DNA from 4 places in the Pseudomonas sp. Fl5BN2 genome. Region 2 is predicted to be linked to each of the others. Evidence: predicted binding sites of a transcription regulator. Region 2 holds the regulator's gene; each other region holds the start of a gene.
The links. The regulator sigma-54, encoded in region 2, starts transcription at its own class of promoters, with help from an activator protein. The targets are predictions, from matches to a motif close to ANTGGCATNNANNTTGCTNT.
Positions count from the first base shown of each region.

Region 1: glnA (glutamate--ammonia ligase) is a predicted target of sigma-54. The motif match lies at 2,155-2,174, and genes of this name have one in related genera.
Region 3: glnK (P-II family nitrogen regulator) is a predicted target of sigma-54. The motif match lies at 2,207-2,226, and genes of this name have one in related genera.
Region 4: GV819_RS02760 (CmpA/NrtA family ABC transporter substrate-binding protein) is a predicted target of sigma-54. The motif match lies at 2,061-2,080, and genes of this name have one in related genera.

Region 1 is NZ_JAAARL010000003.1:307,817-311,983, reverse strand. Features, by position in the region: gene typA (translational GTPase TypA) at 1-346, opposite strand, end outside; gene thiI (tRNA uracil 4-sulfurtransferase ThiI) at 486-1,940, opposite strand; gene glnA (glutamate--ammonia ligase) at 2,271-3,677, shown strand; gene GV819_RS05900 (chorismate mutase) at 3,856-4,167, shown strand, end outside.
Region 2 is NZ_JAAARL010000005.1:155,227-159,393, forward strand. Features, by position in the region: gene lptA (lipopolysaccharide transport periplasmic protein LptA) at 1-201, shown strand, start outside; gene lptB (LPS export ABC transporter ATP-binding protein) at 201-926, shown strand; gene GV819_RS08830 (RNA polymerase factor sigma-54) at 1,109-2,602, shown strand; gene hpf (ribosome hibernation-promoting factor, HPF/YfiA family) at 2,682-2,987, shown strand; gene ptsN (PTS IIA-like nitrogen regulatory protein PtsN) at 3,000-3,464, shown strand; gene rapZ (RNase adapter RapZ) at 3,467-4,167, shown strand, end outside.
Region 3 is NZ_JAAARL010000001.1:384,796-388,962, forward strand. Features, by position in the region: gene GV819_RS01815 (YifB family Mg chelatase-like AAA ATPase) at 81-1,574, opposite strand; gene GV819_RS01820 (accessory factor UbiK family protein) at 1,754-2,014, opposite strand; gene glnK (P-II family nitrogen regulator) at 2,431-2,769, shown strand; gene GV819_RS01830 (ammonium transporter) at 2,803-4,140, shown strand.
Region 4 is NZ_JAAARL010000002.1:93,015-97,181, reverse strand. Features, by position in the region: gene GV819_RS02765 (ANTAR domain-containing response regulator) at 143-718, opposite strand; gene GV819_RS02760 (CmpA/NrtA family ABC transporter substrate-binding protein) at 734-1,945, opposite strand; gene GV819_RS02755 (quinone-dependent dihydroorotate dehydrogenase) at 2,174-3,193, shown strand; gene rmf (ribosome modulation factor) at 3,338-3,553, opposite strand; gene rlmKL (bifunctional 23S rRNA (guanine(2069)-N(7))-methyltransferase RlmK/23S rRNA (guanine(2445)-N(2))-methyltransferase RlmL) at 4,099-4,167, shown strand, end outside.

The DNA.
Region 1 (4,167 bases), on a different contig from region 2:
CCTTCTTGGTCACGAAACGGGTTTGCGGCATAGGGCCGTCCTGGGCGTCGACCAGCAGCAGCACGGAGTCAACCATGGACATTACGCGCTCAACTTCACCACCGAAGTCGGCGTGGCCCGGGGTGTCCACGATGTTGATGTGGTAGCCGTTCCAGTTGATGGCGGTGTTTTTCGCCAGGATGGTAATACCGCGCTCTTTTTCCTGGTCGTTGGAGTCCATCACGCGCTCGTCGTTGAGCTCGTTGCGCTCCAGGGTGCCGGATTGACGCAGGAGTTTGTCTACCAGGGTGGTCTTACCATGGTCAACGTGGGCAATGATGGCGATGTTGCGTAGATTTTCGATCACTTGTGTATCTCGATCAGAGGATTCGGTGTGCTGACAAATGCTGGCAGCGATTAACAATAGATTCAGGCCTGGCCGTTACAGCTTGACGGCGGCGTCGGGGGGCCGGTGACGCAAGCCACAGGCAAACATCCCCGGGCACTTAGCTCGGTCTATAAACGCGCACATTGGCATGTCCCTCACTGAGCAGATGGTGAGCATGCAGGCGACTCATGACGCCTTTGTCGCAATACAGCAGGTACTGGCGCGTAGGGTCCAGTTCCTTGAAGCGGGCGTTCAATGCATAGAACGGCAGCGCTTTTACTTCGATGCCAGAAAGCTCCAGCGGGTCATCTTCCTGAGCATCCGGGTGACGGATGTCGATAACGATCTGACCGGCCAGCGCTTCACTGACTTCTTCAATCTGCACATCCTGGCCCAACTCGTCGATCACCCGATCGATCGGCACCAATTTGGCCCGCTCGATCGCACGCTCGAGCACCGCCATATCGAATTCTTTCTCTTCATGCTCGACGCGATGGCGCTTGGCATGGGTCTTGGGGTTCACCGAGATGACCCCGCAGTACTCCGGCATGTGCTTGGCGAAGTCGGCGGTGCCGATCTCCACGGCCAGGTCGATGATGTCCTGCTTGTGGCTGGCGATCAGTGGACGCAACACCAGCTTCTCGGTCACGCAGTCGATTACCGACAGGTTCGGCAGGGTCTGGCTGGACACCTGGGAAATCGCCTCGCCGGTGACCAGCGCATCGATGTTCAGGCGGTCGGCAATGCTCGACGCGGCACGCAACATCATACGCTTCAAAATGACGCCCATATGACTGTTGTCGACTTTGCCGAGGATTTCCCCCAGCACTTCCTCGAACGGCACGCTGACGAACAGCACCCGCTGGGAGCTGCCGTACTTCTTCCATATATAGTGCGCGACTTCCATCACGCCCAATTCATGGGCACGACCGCCCAGGTTGAAGAAGCAGAAATGCCCCATCAGGCCGCGGCGCATGATCTGGTAGGCCGCCACTGTAGAGTCGAAACCGCCGGACATCAGTACCAGGGTCTGTTCCAGGGCGCCCAGCGGATAGCCGCCGATGCCGTTGTGCTGGCTATGGATCACAAACAACCGTTGGTCGCGAATTTCCATCCGCACTTCAATTTCCGGCGTTTTCAGGGAAATTCCGGCGGCGCCGCACTGCCGACGCAGTTGGCTGCCGACGTATTTCTCCACGTCCATGGAGCTGAATTCATGCTTGCCGGCACGCTTGCAACGCACGGCAAAGACCTTCCCGGCCAGGGCGTCGCCGAAGTGCTGCTGACACTTGGCAACGATGTCGTCGAAGTCACCCAGGCGGTACTCATCGACCTGCAGGAAATGCGCGATGCCGGGCATGCAGCTCAGGCGCTCGGTCATGTCCTTGAGGGCCTTGGGCTCGCTGACGGCAGTTTCCAGCTCGAGGTTGTCCCACACACCATTGACCACCACAGCCGGGTCCAGATCGCGGAGCACGGCACGGATGTTTTTAGCCAGCTGACGGATGAAACGCGTCCGTACCGGGCGGCTCTTGATAGTGATTTCTGGGAAAACTTTAACGATTAGTTTCATGAAAACAGCGCGCGCTGGGCCAGCCGAAAAAGGGGGGCGCGGATTATAGCGGAAATTGCTCAAGGTTTGACCAGTTAATGTGCAGAAGGATTTCAATGCACCAAAACAGGTCATTTATCAGCAAAGACGCTACATTGCAGTGCGTCGCACGCCGGCATTTAGCCAAAACCGCCCGATAAAGCGTGATTTTGGGGCAGAAAACCCATCTCGGGGCACTGGCATGCAATTTGCTCCCTTGTGAGGCAGGTTGCCATGGCAGAGTATTCGCGCCGGCATCACCCACATTCTAAGGGCACTCCAACACCAGCCCGAAGCCACCCGGAGGACACTATGTCGAAGTCGGTTCAACTCATCAAAGATCATGACGTCAAATGGATTGATCTGCGCTTCACAGACACCAAGGGCACTCAACATCACGTGACCATGCCGGCCCGTGATGCCCTGGATGACGCCTTCTTCGAAGAAGGCAAGATGTTCGACGGTTCCTCCATCGCTGGCTGGAAAGGCATCGAAGCCTCCGACATGATCCTGATGCCGGACGACACCACCGCCGTACTCGACCCGTTCACCGAAGAGCCGACCCTGATCCTGGTCTGCGACGTGATCGAACCTTCGACCATGCAAGGCTACGACCGCGACCCGCGTGCGATCGCCAAGCGTGCCGAGGAGTACCTGAAGTCCACCGGTATCGGCGACACCGTATTCGTAGGCCCGGAGCCTGAGTTCTTCATCTTCGACCAGGTGAAGTTCAAGTCCGACATCTCCGGCTCGATGTTCAAGATCTTCTCCGACCAGGGTTCGTGGATGTCCGACCAGGACGTGGAAGGCGGCAACCATGGCCACCGTCCAGGTATCAAAGGCGGCTACTTCCCGGTTCCGCCGTTCGACCACGACCACGAAATCCGTACCTCCATGTGCAACGCCATGGAAGAAATGGGCCTGGTCATCGAAGTTCACCACCACGAAGTGGCGACTGCCGGCCAGAACGAGATCGGTGTGAAGTTCAACACCCTGGTCACCAAGGCTGACGAAGTTCAGACCCTGAAATACTGCGTACACAACGTTGCCGTGGCCTACGGCCGCACCGCGACCTTCATGCCCAAGCCTCTGTACGGCGACAACGGTTCGGGTATGCACGTTCACCTGTCCATCGCCAAAGATGGCAAGAACACCTTCGCTGGCGAAGGTTATGCCGGCCTGTCCGATACCGCCCTGTACTTCATCGGCGGCATCATCAAGCACGGTAAGGCCCTGAACGGCTTCACCAACCCGTCGACCAACTCCTACAAGCGTCTGGTCCCAGGTTTCGAAGCACCGGTGATGCTGGCCTACTCGGCGCGCAACCGCTCCGCTTCGATCCGGATTCCTTACGTGTCCAGCCCTCGCGCTCGCCGTATCGAAGCCCGCTTCCCGGATCCAGCAGCCAACCCGTACCTGGGCTTCGCTGCCCTGCTGATGGCTGGCCTGGACGGCATCCAGAACAAGATCCACCCTGGCGACGCAGCTGACAAAAACCTGTACGACCTGCCGCCTGAAGAGGCCAAAGAGATCCCACAAGTTTGCGGCAGCCTGAAAGAAGCCCTGGAAGAGCTGGACAAAGGTCGGGCGTTCCTGACCAAAGGCGGCGTTTTCAGCGACGACTTCATCGACGCTTACATCGCTCTGAAAAGCGAAGAAGAAATCAAGGTCCGGACCTTCGTACACCCACTGGAATACGAGCTGTACTACAGCTGCTGATCCGGTAGCGCCGGCGCAAGCCGCGTGATCAAAAGGCCTCCTTCGGGAGGCCTTTTTTATGCCTGCAATAGCGCAAAAGGCTTTTGTGGCGAGAGCGCTTTCAGGGACGCAAGTTTGCACCGCCCAGGGCAGTTGCGTGCATCATGGGCGCCACTCTATTGAACAGCCGAGCTCGCCCATGACCTCACGCCTCACGCTATGCCTGACACTGACCTGCAGCCTGTTTGCCACAGCAGCCTGCGCCGCCGACGCTCCAGCCTCCCTGGCCCCGTTGCTGGGCAGCATTGGCGAACGTCTGGACATTGCCGATCAAGTAGCCCTGAGCAAATGGGACAGCCACAAAGCCGTGGAAGACCGCTCCAGGGAACAGCAGGTGATTGCCGGGGCCTCAGCCCAGGCCGCCGTCTATCACCTGAACCAGGAGGTGGTCGCGCCATTCTTCGCCGCCCAGATCGAAGCCAACAAGCTGGTGCAGTACGCCAGGCTTTCC
Region 2 (4,167 bases):
CAGAACCGCATCGTACTGATCGACAAGGCCAAGGTTATCAACGACGGCAACACCACCGAAGGCGAGAAAATCGTCTACGACACCGTCAAGCAAGTGGCTAACGCCGGTCGCGCCAATGGCACCTCGGTCACCGCGCCGCGTCCGCGGATCGACATGGTCATCCAGCCGAAAAAGAAAACCGACGAGCAAAAGGCCCAGTAATGGCAACTCTAAAAGCCCAGCACTTGGCCAAGAGCTACAAGAGCCGCCAGGTCGTGCGTGATGTCAGCCTGTCCATCGACAGCGGTCAGATCGTCGGCCTGCTCGGCCCCAACGGTGCCGGCAAGACTACCTGCTTCTACATGATCGTCGGCCTGGTCCAGGCCGATCAGGGCCGCGTCCTGATCGACGACCTGGATGTCAGCCACCAACCGATGCACGGCCGCGCCCGCGCGGGTATCGGCTATCTGCCCCAGGAAGCCTCGATCTTCCGCAAGCTGTCGGTGGCCGACAACATCATGGCCATCCTCGAGACCCGCAAGGAACTCGACAAGGCCGGTCGCCGTCAGGAACTGGAAAGCCTGCTGCAGGAATTCCACATCAATCACATCCGCGACAACCTCGGCATGAGCCTGTCCGGCGGTGAACGCCGCCGAGTGGAAATCGCCCGGGCCCTGGCCACCGCCCCCAAGTTCATCCTTCTGGACGAACCGTTCGCCGGCGTAGACCCGATCTCGGTTGGCGACATCAAGCAGATCATCCACCACCTGAAGGCCAAGGGCATTGGGGTACTGATCACCGACCACAACGTCCGGGAGACTCTGGACATCTGTGAGACCGCCTACATCGTCAACGACGGGCAACTGATCGCCGAAGGCGATGCCGAGACCATCCTGGCCAACGAACTGGTCAAGGAAGTCTACCTGGGCCATGAGTTCCGCCTGTAAGGGCTGAGGTGTTGGGCTGGACGCCAGAGCGCCGGGAACAATAATTCCCTACAAACTTTATTGTTACAGCGCTCTAGGCAAACACTTCAGTTTCAGGCATATAATTTGCTTATGTTTGGCGCTCCGGCGCCCTGTAGTGGATGGCGCATGTGCGCCGGCAAATAAGGTGTTAAGCCCCTGCCATGAAACCATCGCTAGTCCTGAGAATGGGCCAGCAGCTGACGATGACACCGCAGCTGCAACAGGCCATCCGCCTGCTCCAATTGTCGACCCTGGACCTGCAACAGGAAATCCAGGAAGCGCTGGAGTCCAACCCGATGCTCGAACGCCAGGAAGAAGGCGACGACTTCGACAACAGCGATCCTTTGGCCGACAACACCGAGTCCAAGCCCAACACCGAGATCCAGGAACCCTCCTACCAGGAAACCGCCCCTACGGTGGATAACCTCGAGGACGGTGAGTGGAGCGAACGCATCCCCAACGAACTGCCGGTGGATACCGCCTGGGAAGATGTCTACCAGACCAGCGCCAGCAGCCTGCCTAGCAGCGATGATGACGAGTGGGACTTCACTACCCGCACGTCGGCCGGTGAAAGCCTGCAAAGCCACCTGCTCTGGCAACTGAACCTGGCTCCGATGTCGGACACCGACCGCCTGATTGCCGTAACCCTGATCGATTGCATCAACAATCAGGGCTACCTGGACGAAACCCTCGAGGAAATTCTCGAGGCCTTCGATCCCGAACTGGACATTGAGCTGGACGAAATCGAAGCCGTCCTGCACCGCATCCAGCAATTCGAACCGGCCGGTATCGGCGCCCGCAACCTGGGCGAATGCCTGCTGCTGCAATTGCGCCAACTGTCGACGAAAACCCCTTGGCTGAGCGAAGCCCAACGCCTGGTCAGTGACTACATCGACCTGCTGGGCAGCCGCGACTACAGCCAACTGATGCGCCGCATGAAACTCAAGGAGGACGAGCTGCGCCAGGTCATCGAGCTGGTGCAGAGCCTCAACCCGCGTCCAGGCTCACAGATCGAATCCAGCGAAGCCGAATACGTGGTTCCGGACGTCATCGTGCGCAAGGACAACGAACGCTGGCTGGTGGAGCTGAATCAGGAGTCCGTGCCACGCCTGCGAGTCAATGCCCAGTACGCCGGTTTTGTGCGTCGGGCCGACACCAGCGCCGACAACACCTTCATGCGCAACCAACTGCAGGAAGCCCGCTGGTTCATCAAGAGCCTGCAGAGCCGCAACGAAACCCTGATGAAAGTGGCCACCCAGATCGTCGAGCACCAGCGCGGCTTTCTCGAGTACGGTGACGAGGCAATGAAGCCGTTGGTGCTGCATGACATCGCCGAAGCGGTGGGTATGCACGAATCGACGATTTCCCGGGTAACCACGCAAAAATTCATGCATACCCCACGGGGCATATATGAGCTGAAATACTTTTTCTCCAGCCACGTCAGCACCTCGGAAGGCGGTGAATGCTCGTCCACCGCGATCCGCGCGATCATCAAAAAACTGGTGGCTGCGGAAAATCAGAAAAAGCCGTTGAGTGACAGCAAGATCGCTGGTTTACTGGAGGCACAAGGCATTCAGGTAGCCCGCCGTACCGTCGCCAAGTATCGCGAATCCCTTGGGATTGCGCCTTCCAGCGAACGGAAGCGGTTGATTTGACCGCAGGGCTGGCCACAGCGTTTCAGGGGCAGGCAACCCAGCCTGCCGCTTTATGCACTGGCAACGAAGGAGAAGCTGTATGCAAGTCAACATCAGTGGACACCAACTCGAAGTGACTGAACCTCTGCGCGCTTACATCGGCGAAAAACTCGACCGGCTGGAGCGGCATTTCGACAAGATTACCAATGTGCAGGTCACCATGGCTGTCGAGAAGTTGAAGCAGAAAATCGAAGCCACCTTGCACATCCACGGTGGGGAGGTCGTCGCCAATGCAGAACATGACGATATGTATGCCGCAATCGACCTGCTCACGGACAAGCTTGACCGTCAACTGAAAAAGCATAAGGAAAAGCACCTCCACCTTCTCCAAGGCACGGGTCGCTAACACTCTCCCCCCATGATCCGACTTGAAAGTATCCTGACCCCCGGCCGTTCCTTGGTGAACGTGCCGGGCGGCAGTAAAAAACGCGCACTCGAACAAATTGCCAACCTGATCAGCCGTGAAGTGCCCGATCTGGAGATGCAGGATGTCTACGAGAGCCTGATCGCCCGTGAAAAACTCGGTTCTACCGGTTTTGGCAACGGCATCGCGATTCCCCACTGCCGCCTCAAAGGCTGCGAGTCCCCCATCAGTGCCCTGATGCACCTGGACGCACCGATCGATTTCGACGCCATCGACGGCGCCCCGGTCGATCTGCTGTTCGTCCTGCTAGTCCCGGAAGCTGCCACCGACGCACACCTGGAACTGCTCAGGCAGATCGCCAGCATGCTCGATCGCAAGGAAGTCCGTGACCGGCTGCGCAGTGCCACCAGCAACGAAGCCTTGTATCAGGTTGTTCTGGACGAGCAAAACGGTCAGTAATCATGCGCTTGATCATCGTCAGCGGCCGTTCCGGCTCAGGTAAAAGCACCGCCCTCGACGTTCTTGAGGATCACGGCTACTACTGCATCGACAACCTTCCAGCCGGCTTGCTGCCCGAGCTGGCCGAACGTGCGTTGATTCACACTGAACTGGCCCAACCGCTGGTGGCAGTATCCATTGACGCACGCAATCTGCCCAGCCACCTGTCGCGCTTCCCCGAGCTGTTGGAAGAAGTGCGCAGTCGGCATATCCAGTGCGATGTGCTCTATCTGGACGCCGATGAAGAAACCTTGCTCAAGCGCTTCTCGGAAACCCGCCGCCGGCATCCCCTGAGTAGCGCCAATCGCTCACTGGCGGAAGCCATCCACGACGAAACCCAGTTACTGGGACCGATCGTCGATCTGGCGGACCTCAAGGTCAACACCACCAATCTGAACCTCTACCAACTGCGGGATACCATCAAGCTGCGGTTGCTGAATCAGCCCGAGCCTGGCACCGCATTCCTGGTGGAGTCCTTCGGTTTCAAACGCGGCATGCCGGTAGACGCCGATCTAGTGTTCGATGTGCGCTGCCTGCCCAACCCGTACTGGAAGCCTGAACTGCGCGCCCAATCCGGATTGGACGCTCCCGTGGCCGAGTACCTGGCCGCCCAGCCTGATGTCGAAGAGATGTTCCAGGACATCTCCAGCTACCTGCTCAAGTG
Region 3 (4,167 bases), on a different contig from region 2:
TTGTGTCAGTCGGATTTGGGGCGGTTGTGAGACTGAAGTGCGGCCAACGCCTTTGGTGGATTTGCCCAGAGGGTGAGCCTTCAGCCGGCGCTGGGTCGGTACTGCAGCGCTTCCGCCAGATGTTCGCGGCTGATGGCGGCCACCTGTTCCAGGTCAGCCAGGGTCCGTGCCACCTTGAGCAGTCGGTGGGCGGCCCGTAGCGAAAGGCTCAGGCGTTCGCAGGCCGCTTCCAGCCAGCGTTCGTCGACTGTGGATAACTGGCAGTGGCGACGCAGGCTGGGCAAGTCGAGCAGGGCGTTGGCGCAGCCCTGGCGTTGCAACTGTCGTTCCCGGGCCTGGGCTACTCGGGCGGCTGCGCTGGCGCTGTCATCCCCTGGCTGGGCTGCGGGATTCAGGGCGGTAGCTTCGCGGGCCACGGTCAGGTGCAGGTCGATCCGGTCGAGCAAGGGGCCGGAGAGCTTGTTGCGATAACGCTGGATCTGTTCCGGCGTGCAGCGGCAACGTCCGCTGGGTTCGCCAAGGTATCCACAGGGGCAAGGGTTCATGGCCGCCACCAACTGAAAGCGCGCGGGGAATTGCACCCGGTCACGAGCCCGGGCGATGACGATCTGCCCGGATTCCATGGGTTCGCGCAGGACTTCAAGGACCTTGCGGTCGAATTCCGGCAGCTCATCGAGAAACAGGACGCCGTGATGGGCCAGGGTTATTTCCCCGGGCTGTGGTTTCGAGCCGCCACCGACCAGCGCCGCGCTTGATGCCGAATGGTGGGGTTGGCGAAACGGTCGTTGTGGCCAATGGCGCAGGGGCGTGTGGCTGCTCACCGATTGAATCGCTGCGACTTCCAGGGCCTCATCTTCCTGCAGCGGTGGCAGCAGGCCTGGCAGGCGGCTGGCCAGCAAGGTCTTGCCAGTGCCGGGCGGGCCACTGAACAACAGATTGTGAGCGCCGGCGGCGGCGATCAGCAGCGCGCGTTTGGCCGCGAGCTGGCCCTGGACTTCGCTCAGGTCGGGGTAGGGTGAGTGGCACTCTTGCAGGCCGTCGCTGGCATAAGGCGGGATCGGTGCATGGCCATTGAGGTGGGCGACGGCCTCCAGCAGATGGTCCACGGCGATCACCTCCAGGCCCGAAGCGAGGCAGGCTTCTTCGGCATTGGTCCGGGGAACCAGCAGGGTGCGTCCAGCCTTGCGTGCTGCCAGCGCGGCCGGCAGCACGCCGCGTACCGGGCGTACCGCGCCGGATAAGGCCAGCTCTCCCAGGCATTCGACGTTATCCAGGGCCAGCGCCGGCACTTGCACGCTGGCGGCGAGGATGCCCAGGGCGATCGCCAGATCGAAGCGTCCGCCGTCCTTGGGCAGGTCTGCCGGAGCCAGGTTGAGGGTGATGCGCCGAGGGGGGAAATTGAATCCGGCATTGAGGATGGCACTGCGCACCCGGTCCTTGCTTTCCTTGACCGCAGCTTCCGGCAGCCCTACCAGGGTCAGGCTCGGCAGGCCGTTGGCCAAGTGCACTTCAACGCTGACAGCCGGAGCCTGCACGCCCACCTGGGCGCGGCTGTGGATGATTGCCAGGGACATGGGGAAGTCGTTCCTTGAGACAGCGGGAACCGCATCCTGCGGTGCTGCAAGGATAGTCGAGGGCTTTGGCGGGGTAGCGTTTGAATGCAGACAGGATATGTCGTCGGCACAGCCTTCACCGGCAAGCCGGTTTCTACATGCCTGTAGGCGCTGGCTTGCCGGCGAATAATGGATTCAGATCATTGAGCCGTCGGATTGAGCCTGGTTTCCAGCTCTGCCACTTTGGCTTCGAGGCTTTCCAGGCGTGCCCGGGTGCGGGCCAGGACCACCATCTGGCTGTCGAATTCTTCTCGGCTGACCAGGTCCAGTTTGCTGAAGCCGCTTTGCAGCAGGGCTTTGAACTGGCTTTCGATTTCATTGCGAGGCAGGGGTGTTTCACCGCTGAGCAAGCGAGAGGCGTGGCCGCTCAGGGCATCGAGAAGGTCTTTGGGCGCAAGCATGGGAGTGTCCTGAATAGCAGATGGGCCGAAGTGTATCACGCACGCCCCAAGGGCTTGGTGGTGCATGTCCTGCACGTTTTTCGCGCATCTATCCAAGCATCGACGCACCGTTATTGTGCGTATCCACGGTGCTGTTCTGCCTCATCCCTGGTCGGTTGCAGGCAAGAGACTGAAATCACTGATTTTTCCCGAGCTGGCAAGCTTTCTGCTTAGACCCTGGTGACCCATGCACTGATGCAGTCGCCATGACAAATGCAGTGCGGCAGGCGGAGCGGGGAGTGTTTCGTCAGGAGTGGTTAGCTGGCGTCGGTCTGGCTGAGTAGGGCCGACGATGCGTTACAAAGCCAGGCACTGCGCTTAGACTTGAGCCGGGTTTGTTTTCCTGGGGCAAGTCCACCAATTCGGGAGAAAGTTTCATGAAGCTAGTCACTGCCATCATCAAGCCGTTCAAGTTGGACGACGTGCGCGAGTCGCTGTCCGAAATCGGCGTGCAGGGCATTACCGTTACTGAGGTCAAGGGCTTCGGCCGGCAGAAGGGGCACACCGAGCTGTATCGCGGTGCGGAGTACGTGGTCGATTTCCTGCCCAAGGTGAAGATCGATGTCGCCATTGACGACAAGGATCTTGACCGGGTTATCGAGGCGATAACCAAGGCCGCCAACACCGGCAAGATCGGTGACGGCAAGATCTTCGTGGTCAATCTGGAACAGGCTATTCGCATCCGTACCGGCGAAACCGATACCGACGCAATCTAAGCCGCCAAACCCAACGCCCCAGGAGAAAACAATATGACTCTGCGCAAAATCGCAGGGCTAGGAGCCCTGTTGTCCCTCGTAATGCCTGGCCTGGCCTTGGCGGCAGATCCAGTGCCCCCTCCAGTCCTCAATTCCGGCGATACCGCCTGGATGCTGACCTCCACCGCCCTGGTGCTGTTCATGACCATTCCTGGGCTGGCGTTGTTCTACGGCGGCATGGTGCGTTCGAAGAACATTCTTTCGGTGATGATGCAGTGTTTCGCCATTACTGGCCTGATCACTGTCCTGTGGTTCATCTATGGCTACAGCATGGCGTTCGACACCACCGGGATGGAAGCCGGCGTCGTCAACCTCAACTCTTTCGTGGGCGGCTTCTCCAAGGCCTTCCTGGCCGGGGTCACCCCCAACAGCCTGACCGGTCCTGCGGCGCTCTTCCCTGAAGCGGTGTTCGTCACCTTCCAGATGACCTTCGCCATCATTACCCCGGCGCTGATCGTCGGTGCCTTCGCCGAGCGGATGAAGTTCTCCGCGATGCTGATCTTCATGGGCGTCTGGTTCACCCTGGTTTACGCACCGATTGCGCACATGGTCTGGAGCGGCCCGGGTTCTTTGCTGGGCGACTGGGGCGTGCTGGACTTTGCCGGCGGCACTGTGGTGCACATCAATGCTGGTATCGCGGGCCTGGTGGCTTGTCTGGTGCTGGGCAAGCGCAAGGGTTTTCCGACCACCCCAATGGCTCCTCACAATCTGGGTTACACCTTGATGGGGGCGGCCATGCTCTGGGTCGGTTGGTTTGGTTTCAACGCCGGTTCCGCCGCTGCCGCCAATGGCACTGCTGGCATGGCCATGCTGGTGACTCAGATCGCCACCGCCGCCGCCGCTCTGGGCTGGATGTTTGCCGAGTGGATCACCCACGGCAAGCCAAGTGCGCTGGGTATCGCTTCGGGCGTGGTGGCTGGCCTGGTGGCTATTACTCCGGCCGCCGGTACCGTCGGCCCGATGGGGGCTCTGATCATCGGCCTGGCTGCGGGCGTGGTGTGCTTCTTCTGCGCCACCAGCCTCAAGCGCAAACTGGGTTATGACGACTCCCTGGATGCCTTTGGCGTACACGGTATCGGCGGTATTCTCGGTGCGATGCTCACTGGCGTGTTTGCCGCTCCGTCCATGGGTGGCTTCGGCACCGTGACCGACGTGGCGGCGCAAGTCTGGATTCAGGCCAAGGGCGTGGGTTTCACGGTGATTTACACCGCCATTGTCACCTTCATCATCCTCAAAGTCCTGGATGCGGTCATGGGTCTGCGGGTTTCCGAAGAAGAGGAAGCGGTCGGTCTCGATCTGGCGCAACACAACGAGCGTGGTTACAACCTGTAATCGCTGCAGAAAAAAAGCCCGGCTCCT
Region 4 (4,167 bases), on a different contig from region 2:
TGTGGAACTGGTTGTGGAGCTGACTGTGGAACTGGCTGTAGGAGCTGGCTGTAGGAGCTGGCTTGCCAGCGAAGGCGCCCTCAAGACTGGCACAAGGTTCAGAGGCCTATTCGCCGGCAAGCCGGCTCCTACCGGGGGGCGGTCAGCCGAGGAGTTCCTGCATGGCGATGATTTGTTCCGCCACCTGGATCAGCTTTTGCTGTTTGCTCATGGCCTGCCGGCGCATCAGGGTGTAGGCCTGTTCTTCGTTGCAGTCCTTCATTTTCATCAGTAGGCCCTTGGCCAGCTCGATGCGCTTGCGTTCCGCCAGTTGCTGGTCCCGGGCCTGCAGTTGCGCGCGCAGGGCCTGGTCGCTTTCAAAGCGAGCCATGGCCACATCGAGGATCGGTTGCAGGCGCTGGACCTGGATGCCTTCGACTATGTAGGCACTGACCCCGGATTTGATCGCCTGGCGCATCACCAGCGGATCGTGTTCGTCGGTGAACATCACGATGGGGCGCGGTTGGTCGCGGCTCACCAGGACCACTTGTTCCATGACGTCGCGGCTGGGTGACTCGGTATCGATCAGGATCACGTCCGGGCGCACTGTTTCGACGCGGCCCGGCAGGTCGATGGTCAGGCCGGATTCGTCGATGACCTCGAAGCCGGCTTCGCTGAGGGCGGCCTTGAGCCGTCCGACTTTTTTCGCGGTGTCGTTGATCAACAGGATACGCAGCATGTTCGCGGGCTCCGGTCAGCGCTGGGCGACAAGGGGAGGGCTGTCGCTCAGGGCGTGCAGGCGAAAGCTGCGGGCATAGGCGGCCGGTTGCGAGCCGTCCCAGACCTTGCCGTCGATCAACTGGCTGCTGCGCATGTCCTGGCCCCAGGCGGCGACGCCCAGCGCGGAGGCTGCGTCTCGATAGAGTTCAAGCTGTTGCACCTGGCGGGCGACGCCCAAATAGTCTGGATCTTCGCGCAGCAGGCCCCAGCGGCGGAACTGGGTCATGAACCACATGCCGTCGGACAGGTAGGGCAGGTTGACCGCGCCGTGGTCGTGAAAGCGCAAGGCGTGGGGATCCTGCCAGCGATTGCCCAGGCCGTCGGCGTAGTCACCCTGCAGCCGCGGCTCGATGCAGTCCAGCGGGGCATTCAGGTAGTCCGTGGCGCTCAATAGCTGTGCGGTACTGCGGCGGTTTTCCGGGCTTTGCTCGATGAAGCGGCTGGCCTCGAGGATCGCCATCACCAGGGCGCGGGCGGTGTTGGGGTTCTGCTCGACGAAGGCACGGGTACAGCCGAGGACCTTTTCCGGATGGTCGGGCCAGATCGTCTGGCTGGTGGCCAGGGTGAAACCGAGATCCTGTTGCACCGCGCTGGCGCTCCAGGGTTCGCCGACGCAGAAGCCATCGATGCGTCCGGCCTGCAGGTGGGCAACCATCTGTGGCGGCGGCACCACTACGCTGTCGACATCCTGCAACGGGTGGATGCCCTGGCTGGCCAGCCAGTAGTACAACCACATGGCGTGGGTGCCGGTGGGGAAGGTCTGGGCGAAGGTCATTCTTGCCCGGCTTTGGTGCACGTGGCGATCGAGTGCTTCAGGGCTGGTCACCTTCAGCGCTTGCAGTTCCCGGGACAGGTTGATGCTCTGGCCGTTCTGGTTCAGGCCCATGAGCACTACCATGTCGCAGGGGTTGATTCCGCCGATGCCCAGGTGCACGGCATAGATCAGGCCATACAGGCTGTGGGCGGCATCCAGTTCGCCGCTCACCAGTTTGTCCCGCAGATTGGCCCAGGAACTCTGGCGCTTGAGGTTCAGGGTCAGCCCGTAGGGCTGGGCAAACCCCTGGGTGGCGGCGACCACTACCGAGGCGCAATCGGTCAATGCCATGAAGCCCAGGTTGATCACGGATTTTTCCACGGCATCGCTGCCGTTGACCCAGGCCAATGGGTCATGTGGGAGTTCGCTCATGGGGCACCTTGCATGAAAAGGCGTCGTCCCCGCGGCCGGGCAGAGCCTGGACGGGTGACGACGCCGTTGTCCTTTGACCTGGACCGCCATTGGCCGAGGCTTGATGGGGCAAGTGGGTGCAAGGCATATGCCATTGCTGGGGGATTTCACTCTGCGCCTCGCCTGCAAGCCTCGGGCGCGGCTATAATCGGTGCCTTAATTTCGCCGCCAACCGAGTTCACCCCGCCCATGTATACCCTGGCCCGCCAGCTGTTGTTCAAACTCTCCCCGGAAACCTCCCACGATCTGTCCCTGGACCTGATCGGCGCGGGCGGGCGTTTGGGCCTCAACGGTCTGTTGTGCAAGGCACCGGCGCAAATGCCGGTCAAGGTCATGGGCCTGGAGTTTGCAAACCCGGTGGGGCTGGCTGCCGGCCTGGACAAGAACGGTGCGGCCATCGACGGCTTCGCCCAACTGGGATTCGGTTTCGTCGAAATCGGGACCGTCACTCCGCGCCCGCAGCCGGGCAACCCCAAGCCACGGATTTTCCGCCTGCCCCAGGCCGAAGCCATCATCAATCGCATGGGCTTCAACAACCTCGGGGTCGACAATCTGTTGGCACGGGTCGCCGCCGCACAATACAAGGGCGTGCTGGGGATCAATATCGGCAAGAACTTCGACACACCGGTGGAGCGGGCGGTGGATGACTACCTGATCTGCCTGGACAAGGTCTATGCCCATGCCAGCTACGTTACGGTCAACGTCAGTTCGCCCAATACTCCGGGTCTGCGCAGCCTGCAGTTTGGCGAGTCGCTCAAGCAGCTGTTGTCGGCCTTGAGCCAGCGCCAGCAGGAGTTGACGGCGATTCACGGCAAGCGCGTGCCGCTGGCGATCAAGATCGCCCCGGACATGAGCGATGAAGAAACCATGGATGTGGCTAGGGCCTTGCTGGAAACCGGCATGGATGCAGTCATTGCCACCAACACCACCTTGAGTCGTGAAGGTGTCGAAGGTATGGAGCACGGTGCCGAGGCGGGCGGTCTGTCTGGCGCCCCAGTTCGCGAGAAGAGCACCCACACGGTCAAGGTCCTGGCAGCTGAACTGGCCGGGCGTTTGCCGATCATCGCGGTAGGCGGCATCACCGAAGGCAAGCACGCGGCTGAGAAGATCGCTGCAGGCGCCAGCTTGGTGCAGCTGTATTCGGGGTTCATCTACAAAGGCCCGGCATTGATTCGCGAGTCGGTGGATGCCATCGCGGCCATGGGCTGAGAAAATTTGCTGCTGACGGGCTGAAAGCGGGCAATAAAAAAGGGCTCCTTGAAGGAGCCCCTGGGCCGAAGCCCGCCGCCCGGATGGGGCGTGCGTGGTTAAGTCGTCATCTATTCAAGTTTTAGGTGTCGGAGTGTGCCCTGATCAGCCGACAGCGCGAAGTTCGTTGAGTCTGTGGATGCCCGCAGTGCCTGTCATACCGTCCCAGTTGTCGCCGCGTCCTTCTCGCCAGCCGTTGATCCAGGCTTGGCGTACCGACGGTAGAGTAAATGGGCAAAGCTCACGGGATTTGCCATTAACGCCATACTGATATCCGCGTAAAAATGCTTTTTCCAACGGATCACGCTTTAGTCTTCTCATAGGGTGTTTCCCTCACTTGTTGACTGTCTTATGTCCTATCGACCTTCGTTTAGGGTCGGGCAGATTGCTTCTGCCGTTGGTGCTCGCTGCCGGCGTCGCGAGCCTTGATGTTGACACCGTTGCGGCGCCAACCTGTGTTGAGTTCTAACCAATAGGTCACAGCAAGTGAATGATCGTTTTGTCATAAGGACGTAACGTTAATGTTGTCCCGGCCATAAGCCGGGAATGGTTTTGTATCCGCGTTGTCATGCAAAGCCTGCTGTGATCGGCCTCTCACTAGATGATGAGGTTAATGCTTTAGTGAGAATGTCGAGCGGTTGCACTCAACTACTATTCGACGAAGGGTCGACTTATGTCATTTTGTTGCCCTGACTTTTTATCTGCCCTGGCCTCTAAGCTCTTTTGCCCTGCAAGACAGCTTTCCAGCCGGGGTGGGACGGCACAGTTTCGTGCCACACGAGCGCTCTTGAAGAAAAGCGCTTGATTGAAAACCGAGCGGGCGATGCGTTGCCCGTTCATTAATTGCCAAAGGCCCTGGAATTCCCATGTCGGATCGTTACGAACTCTTCCTCACTTGCCCCAAAGGCCTCGAAGGCCTGCTGATCGAGGAAGCC